One region of the Pseudarthrobacter sp. ATCC 49987 genome, then DNA from elsewhere that is predicted to be linked to it. Evidence: riboswitches for the same ligand, from Rfam matches in the RefSeq annotation. Region 1 holds a riboswitch; the other holds the start of a gene.
What was found. A riboswitch is a leader RNA that binds a small molecule or an ion and turns the genes downstream of it on or off. The one in region 1 is predicted to bind thiamine pyrophosphate.

Region 1 (3,888 bases):
GGCGACAGGTTCCCCTGTTGCCTCTGCTTCCTGCAGGGCCGCTGCGACGCTGCGCCACTGCAGGTCATTTTTGTCCATAAAGTAGGCGCTGCCAGGTGCGCCGAAGAAGTCGACCAGCCGCCCGAAGAAGTAGGCAAGGGAGGAGTGTGGCTGTTCCTGAGGCCGGGCATTGAGGACCAGCAGTGGGATGCGTTCGCGGTCAGGCAGGAAGTACTGGGCGAAACCGGCCCGCAGCGACGCGTCGTACAGATGAAGGTGCGGGTGGTGGTTGCGTCCCCGCTGGCCGGGGTTGGTGCTGCCGCTGGTCATGAAAATTGCAGCGGCTTTTTCCGGTGGCTCGCAGGCGAGGGTGAGTTCTTTGAACGCGGCCAACGGTACAGGTGGGATCTGTTCCCAGCTGGTGAGCCTTCCAGGCTCCGCCCGACGTGAGCGGCAGAAGCGCCGGTAGGCCGGATTGTGGTCGTACTGATAGGCAAAAAGGTCTAAGGCGAGCTGGCCGAACTCGGAATCATCCGGTTCCGCCGGAGCGGCGCCGCGCTCGATGTACGACTGAATCCGCAGGTCCAGTCCGTCGCGGATGCCCGGGGCCGGGGTGTCCTGAGCGGCAGTCATCGGATGTTCTCCGGCGTCTTTTCGATGGCACCGGGCGCTCCAGAGAGCGAGGGCAACGGGACTACCCGCGCATTGAGGCTGGCCAGGTTGGTGCTCCGGCGTGCTGCCAGGGACACCAGAATAGTCACGGCCGCTGAGGCGGAGAGCGCGGCGAGGAACGGCGGCAGCGCGAGTCCTTCCGAGAACGTTGCTACGGCAACAGCTGCGGGCAGACTGCCGCCCACCACGAATCCATAACCTAGGGCGGCAGCGAGGCCGGCCAACGCACCACTGATAGCACCGGCAGTGGTGGAACGGTGCCACAAACCCAGCAAGGCCGGCACAATGGTCGCGGCGCAAAACAGGTCAGCTATGAGGAATAGGCGCAGCACCGAGAACCCCTGGAACGCCACCACGGCCGGGATGACGGTAAACACGACCGTGGCAATCCGTCCCCCGGTCAAGCCCATGGAAGGGACATGCGTGACAGCGACAGCGGCCAGGCCGTTCTGCAGGGTGTCCACCGTGGAGGCCACCAGGGCCAGGGTGAGGATCAAAACTGCCGCAAGGACCCACCCGGGCTGGAGGTCCAGCAGGGCAAAGAACGGAACGGGCGGCGTCCCAAGAGCCACACCGTAGGCTGCTGCAAGGAGTCCCACCATGCCTGCTGCAAAGACCACCGGGAAACGCGTTACCGCTCCAATGATCGCCCCGCGGGTCAGCGCACGCCCGTCCCGGGCTGCCCACACCCGCTGCCAGTAACCGTTGTGGAACAAGGTGGTGGCCGTGACCGCCACAATGAGCGTCAGCGCCGCCTCTATGCCGGTCACATCCACGGTGAACAGTGCCGGGTCGCTTGGAACATCCTCCCGGGACAGGCCGGTGAAGAGAACAGCGCCGACGACGATCAGCAGGGCAAACAACATCCATGACTGCCAACGGTCGGTGCGGATCGAGGCGCGGAGCCCTCCGTAAGCGGTGTAAAGGGCAGTGATAGCTGCGACGGCGGCAATGCCAAGACGCGGGTCCATGACGGACAGCCGTCCGAGCACCGCTCCGACGGCGGTCAGTTCAGCAGCCAAAGCGACGAGCATGTAGAGCATCGAAATAGCCAGAACGTAGAGGTGCATCGTCCGTCCGTAGCGAAGTTGGACGAACTCGATCAGGTTGTGGCCTTCGGGAACCAGAGCCCGCAGCCGCCGGCCGATGAGGACGAGTCCGATCAGGGGAACCGTGATGGCAACCGCGTATCCCAGCACTCCCGCCAAGCCCGTCGAAGCACCCACTTCGGGCGCTGCGAACAAAATCCACGCGCCTACGCCGGAGGCGAAGAAGGAAAGACCCAGCCCGAGGCCGCTCTGGCTGTTGCGTGCCACAGCGAACTCATCAAGATCACGGTCGCGTCCGACCCTGAGGCCGACCCAAGCGAATAGTCCCAGGACGACGATCAAAATGATGACAGTGGTGGAAAGTGCAAGCATCGAAGTTATCCCTTCGCCGGCATTACCCGGACAGGTTCTTGCGGTCGGCGACGCTTTCAGTCGCCCTCTCAGCCCGGTCCACACCCGAGCTCCCGCTCTACAGCATTCGACTGTAGTCGCGCTGGTCCCGGCGCTCAACATCCGCCCACTTGTGTCCACTACTTCCGCGGGCACGAAACCGAAACCGGGTGCTGTCAGCCGGTTCGGTTCGTTCCCTGGTTCTTGCAACGAACCGCTAAGGTAGCAGCAGTGACACGGGGTGCTGCCGACCCATGAATGCAGCTGAGAATAAACACCCGTTGAACCTGATCTAGTTCGAACTAGCGAAGGGATGTCGCGGATGGCTATTGGCTATACCTCGTCCGATTGTGCTCAGCTGCTTGAAGAATTGAGGGTCCGGAGCCCTCTGGTGCAGTGCCTTACCAACGCTGTGGTTACAAACTTCACCGCCAATGTCCTGCTGGCGATCGGTGCCGCTCCGGCCATGGTGGATATCCCGGAGGAAGCAAGCCAGTTCGCCCCCGTGGCCTCAGGGGTCCTGATCAACCTGGGGACCCCGCAGCACGGGCAACGGATCGCGATGATCGAGGCCGTTTCTGCCGCCAATGCTGCCGGGACTGCCTGGGTTTTGGATCCGGTTGCCATCGGGTCCTTGTCCGTGCGTACCGGGCTGGCGCACCAGCTTGCCGGGATGGGCCCGCGCATCATCCGCGGCAATGCCTCGGAGATTCTCGTCCTGGCCGGAGTGGGTGCCGGAAGCCGGGGGGCGTGGACTCAACAGAAGCACCTTCGGATGCCCTGGAGGCTGCGAGAAATTTGGCTATGTCGTCTGCTTCGGCAGTGGCGGTATCGGGCGCGGTGGATCTGATAGTGGGCCCTGACGGGGAAACCGTGGGTGTAGCCAACGGGCACGCCTGGCTGACCCAGATTACCGGTGGTGGATGCGCCCTTGGCGCGGTGATGGCAGCCTTTGCTTCCCTGACCGAAGACCCCCTGCTGGCGGCAACAGCGGCCACAGGGGTCTACACCATTGCTGCTGAGCAGGCTGCGGAGCGGGCCCAAGGTCCCGGTAGTTTCGCGGTGGAATTCCTTGACCGGCTCGCGGGCATCACCCCCGAAGACGTCGTCTCGGGGCTGAGCCTCCGCCCCGTGGATTCGCCGGGCAGCACCCGATGAGCTGGCGCAATTTCAGGACGGACATCAGACAGCATCTGCCGCTGTACCTAGTGACCGATACGCGCCAGTGCGGTTCAAGGACAGTCGCCGCTGTTGCTGCCGCGGCGGTGGCAGGAGGTGCCACAATGATCCAGGTGCGGGACAAGGAAGCCCCCGCCCGGGATTTGCTTCAACTGCTCGAGGCCGTCGCGGAATCCGTCGGCAATAAAGTTCCCGTGCTGGTTGATGACCGGGTCGACATTTTCCTGGCGGCGCGGGCGGCAGGAACGCAAGTGGCCGGAGTTCATGTCGGCCAGTCCGACGTGCCGGTTGAGTTGGCCCGCACCCTGGCGGGCCCGGAGGCCATCGTCGGGTTAAGCGCGGCAACCGACAACGAGATCCGGGCCGCGCACCGCCTACCGGCCGGGACCGTGGACTACCTGGGGGTCGGCGCCATCCATGCAACCGCAACCAAAGCTGATCACCCGACACCACTAGGAATTAACGGATTCGGTGCCCTGGTTACGGCAAGTACCCTGCCCTGCGTGGCAATCGGCGGCATCAGCAGCGCTCACGTACGCCCGCTGCGCAACGCCGGCGCCGCCGGGGTAGCCGTCGTCTCTGCTGTCTGCGCAGCCGATGATCCCCAGGCAGCGGCCCA
Region 2 (3,888 bases), on a different contig from region 1:
TGGCGGTCTCCCTCATCGGGTTCGTCGGCTCTGTCACCGTGGCCCGCTTCGTTGCCGACCGGCGGGAGAAGCCCCGTGAATCCTGAGACCCTATCCGGCGACACCGTGATTGACGCCGTCTCGGCGGTGTTCATGGTGGTCGGCGCCCTGATGTCCCTCGCTGCGGCGGTGGGCCTGCTCCGCTTTCCCGACCTCATGACGCGGATGCACGCGGCCACCAAGCCCCAGGTACTGGGTCTGTTCCTGCTGCTGTTCGCGCTGGGCCTTCAGATGCGCACCTGGTGGGTGTGGCCGGTGCTGGTGGTGGCGTGGATCTTCCAGCTGCTGACCGTGCCGGTGTCCGCGCATATGGTGGGCCGCGCCGGTTACCGGACGAAGCACCTGCACCCGGAGCTGCTCAGCACGGATGAACTGGAGGCCGTGGTCCAGCAGGCGGCCGGCAAGCGCGGTTTCACCGGCGACGACGGCGACGAGGTCACCGACGGGCGGTGAGGGCTGGACGATGCGCCCTAAACCAGGCGCCCTAAACCAGGCGCCCTAAACCAGATCCTGGGTCTTGGCGAAGCGGGTCACCGCGCGCTGGGTGCCGCGGTTGGCGAGGACCTGGATGATGGCGCTGACGGACGCGGAGATCAGGGCGAAGGTCAGGGCCGAGCGCAGCGTGGTGGGCACGTCGTCGTCGTGGCCCTTGGGCGGCTTGCTGCCCGTGGACTTCTCCCAGATGGTGTCAACGAGCTTGGTGCCGACATAGCCGGCGAGCAGGCTGATGCCGGTGCCGAGCAGTTTGATGAAGATGTTCATTCTTCGCAACTCCTTGCGGGAGGAAACAGGGCTTCCCCTAGCCTAGCGTTCCTTGCCGGAGGGTCCAGCCAGGGAAGCGGCCGGGACCAACGCCCCTGTCCGGCGGGGCGGGCCGGACGTAACTTCGAGCATGGAAAAGCCCCAAACCAGTTCGCCCGGCCGCACCGCGCCGGCCGCCCCAGCGGCTGACGGCCAGACCTCGCGGCGGCTGTATTTCTGGGCCGGCATTGCCTCGGTGCTCTTTGTGGTGCTCCTGGTCATCGCGCTGGTCCTGGACTTCGCCGCCCCGCCACCGGTCCACGGAGGCGCCGCGACACTGGAGTTCATCGCGCGGAACAAGGGGATCTACATTGCCGAGCAGCTGTTGTGGATGGTGCCGAACATGCTGCCGGTGCTCGTGTTCGTGGCGCTCTTCGTGGCCTTGGCCCCGCTCGACAAAGGCCTGGCCCTGCTGGCTGCCGTGATCGGCGCACTGTCCTGGGCGCTGATCCTCGCCGTCCCGGTCACCAGCCGGGGCTCCCTCGTGCTGGTATACCTCAGCGACCGTTACGCCGGCGCGGACGACGGCGCCGCCCGGCTCCGCTACTCGACCGCCGCCGAGGCGATCGTCGCCGAGAACAACACCCCCGCCGTCGTCGGTGTCCTGTCAGCGCTCGGCATCCTGCTGATCTCCGTCGTCATGCTGAAGGGGGTGCTGCCACGGACCCTCGCGTGGCTGGGGATCGCCACCGGCGGCCTGGGTGTTGTTGCGGAGGCGCTCCGGCATGCCGTCCCGGAGTTCTACTGGGGCTACGGCGTGCTGATGTGGGTCTGGTTCGTGGCCGTCGGGATTGCGCTGGTCCGGTTGGCCGGGCGGACACCCCGCAGCGGAGCCGGGGGGATGCCGGGCTAGCGTCCCGGCGGTCCAGCCAGAGACGCAGTGCGGCCGAGGATTTCCGACAGGGCCTCGACCACCAGTTCGTGGTCGGCTTTCTGCGGCAGCCCGGACACCGTGACGGTGCCGATCATCCCGGTGCCGCGCAGGTAGATGGGGAACGCGCCGCCGTGGGCGGCAAACTCCATCTGGTCGAACCAGGCGTTGTCCTCGATCCTCCGCCCGGCCGCCCGGGCCCGAAGACCCACCAGCAGCGACGGGACTTCGTAGCGCACGGCCGTGCGCTGCTTGGCCCTGATCCAGTGTTCGTTGTCCGGGGTGGCGCCCTCCAGCGCCGCATGGAAGAGCACCTGCTCGCCCTTGGTGATGTCGATGGCGATCGGGTGGGAGCGATGCCGGCCGAGTTCCACCAGGAGGAGCCCGAGGTCCAGGGCGTCGTCCTTGCTGAAGGACCGGAACCGCAGTTCCTCGATTTCCGCCAGGATGCGGCCGATCAGCGCACCCAGGGACCCGTGCGGCTGCGGTTCCGCGGAATCCGGATCGTAGTCGGGGGAAGGCACTGGTGAGTTCGTCAAGTGATTCAGCTTCCGTTAGTTGGCTGCCGGCAGCCAGCCGGCCGTGGCGGCGTCCGGTGTTCCCATGCTGTGCCGACTCTACCAAGCAGGCCGGTCCGGGACACCGCTTCGGACGGTCCAGGATTGTGACGGCCGGCCCCGGAAAAATAATGCTCCACGGGTGTAAACTGGGCCACGCCCACAAGGGCAATATTAGATACGACAGGGGAGCGCCGCCGTCGGGCATCACCGGAGGAATCCGGGGAAACCACAGGTGGGCGCTGAGAGTGCGGACAGCCGCAGACCCTCGAACCTGATCCGGTTAGTACCGGCGCAAGGGAGTCGAGTTCTCAGAGTGCACGGAGCGGCAGCGGAAGCTGCGGACCCGGGGCACTCTCCCCTCCTGTTCCTCAGGAGGACGATATGACTGATACATCTGCCAAGCACGAATCCGGCCAGCACGAATCCGCCAGCCCCGGTTCTGGCACGACACCCACCCGACGCACCCACAACTGGCGTGTTGTGGACATTGTGGTGGCCGCGTTGATCGCCGTGGCCGGCGGCGTCATCTTCTGGGCCTGGTCCCAGGGCGCCAACCTCATTTCCGCCCCCGTCAACGCGTTCTACCCGCCGCTCACCGGGCTTTACGCCGGCGGCTGGATGATCCCGGCAGTTCTGGGCATGCTCATCATCCGCAAGCCGGGCGCCGCACTGTTCTGCGAGACCGTGGCGGCCGCCGGCGAGCTGATCATGGGCTCGCAGTACGGCACCACGGTGCTCATCTCCGGCATCCTGCAGGGCCTTGGCGCCGAACTGGTCTTCGCCGCGTTCATGTACAAGAAGTTCAACCTGCCGGTGTCGCTGCTGGCCGGTGCCGGCGCCGGCCTGTTCTGCGGGCTGAATGATTCGTTCCTGCCCTGGGGCTGGAACATCGCGTACGCCGCCGGCGACAAGCTCGCCTACGTCATTTTCACCGCCATCTCCGGTGCCGTGATCGCCGGCGGGCTGTCCTGGCTCGCCACCCGGGGCCTGGCCAGGACCGGCGTGCTGAGTTCCTTCGCTTCCCGCAAGGCGGCCACGGAGCCCGTCTTCTCCTGATGTCCGCACACTGCGCATGACATCTTTCGACCGGGTCCGCCCGGCTACGATCACCGCTCGCGGCTGGGGCTGGCGGCACGCCGGCCGGTCCCGGCCCGCCGTCAGCGGCCTGGACCTGGACATCCGGCCGGGGGAGCGCGTGCTGCTGCTGGGGCCTTCGGGCGCCGGCAAATCCACGCTGCTCCACGCCCTGGCCGGGGTGCTCGGCGACAGCTCCTCCGGTGACGGTGCTGTTAGTTTTGCCGCTGGCCGTGCTCCGGCGGACGCCGAGGACGCCGACGAGTCCGGCAGCCTGCTGATCGACGGCGCCGCGCCCCGGGCCCGGCGCGGCCGGGCCGGACTGATGCAGCAGGACCCGGAAACGCAGGTGGTGCTCTCACGCCTCGGCGACGACGTCGCCTTCGGTGCGGAAAACCTCTCCGTGTCGCCGGCCGACATCTGGACCCGGGTGGCGGAAGCGCTCGACGACGTCGGGCTGGGCCGGCTGCCGCTGGACCATCCGACGTCGGCGTTGTCCGGCGGCCAGAAGCAGCGCCTGGCGCTCGCCGGCATCCTCGCGAT

Region 2: linked by a shared signal. The riboswitch ahead of GXK59_RS18890 (ECF transporter S component) and the one ahead of GXK59_RS19930 (sodium:solute symporter family transporter) in region 1 are both predicted to bind thiamine pyrophosphate.

The regions. Positions count from the first base shown of each region.
Region 1 is NZ_JAABNS010000003.1:69,512-73,399, reverse strand. Features, by position in the region: gene GXK59_RS19935 (LuxE/PaaK family acyltransferase) at 1-612, opposite strand, end outside; gene GXK59_RS19930 (sodium:solute symporter family transporter) at 609-2,072, opposite strand; TPP riboswitch at 2,062-2,178, opposite strand; TPP riboswitch at 2,318-2,421, shown strand; partial or broken gene thiM (hydroxyethylthiazole kinase) at 2,413-3,248, shown strand; partial or broken gene thiE (thiamine phosphate synthase) at 3,245-3,888, shown strand, end outside.
Region 2 is NZ_JAABNS010000001.1:4,076,581-4,080,468, forward strand. Features, by position in the region: gene GXK59_RS18865 (monovalent cation/H+ antiporter complex subunit F) at 1-86, shown strand, start outside; gene mnhG (monovalent cation/H(+) antiporter subunit G) at 76-492, shown strand; gene GXK59_RS18875 (DUF4235 domain-containing protein) at 538-801, opposite strand; gene GXK59_RS18880 (DUF4386 family protein) at 932-1,693, shown strand; gene GXK59_RS18885 (heme-degrading domain-containing protein) at 1,690-2,250, opposite strand; TPP riboswitch at 2,444-2,587, shown strand; gene GXK59_RS18890 (ECF transporter S component) at 2,653-3,327, shown strand; gene GXK59_RS18895 (ABC transporter ATP-binding protein) at 3,344-3,888, shown strand, end outside.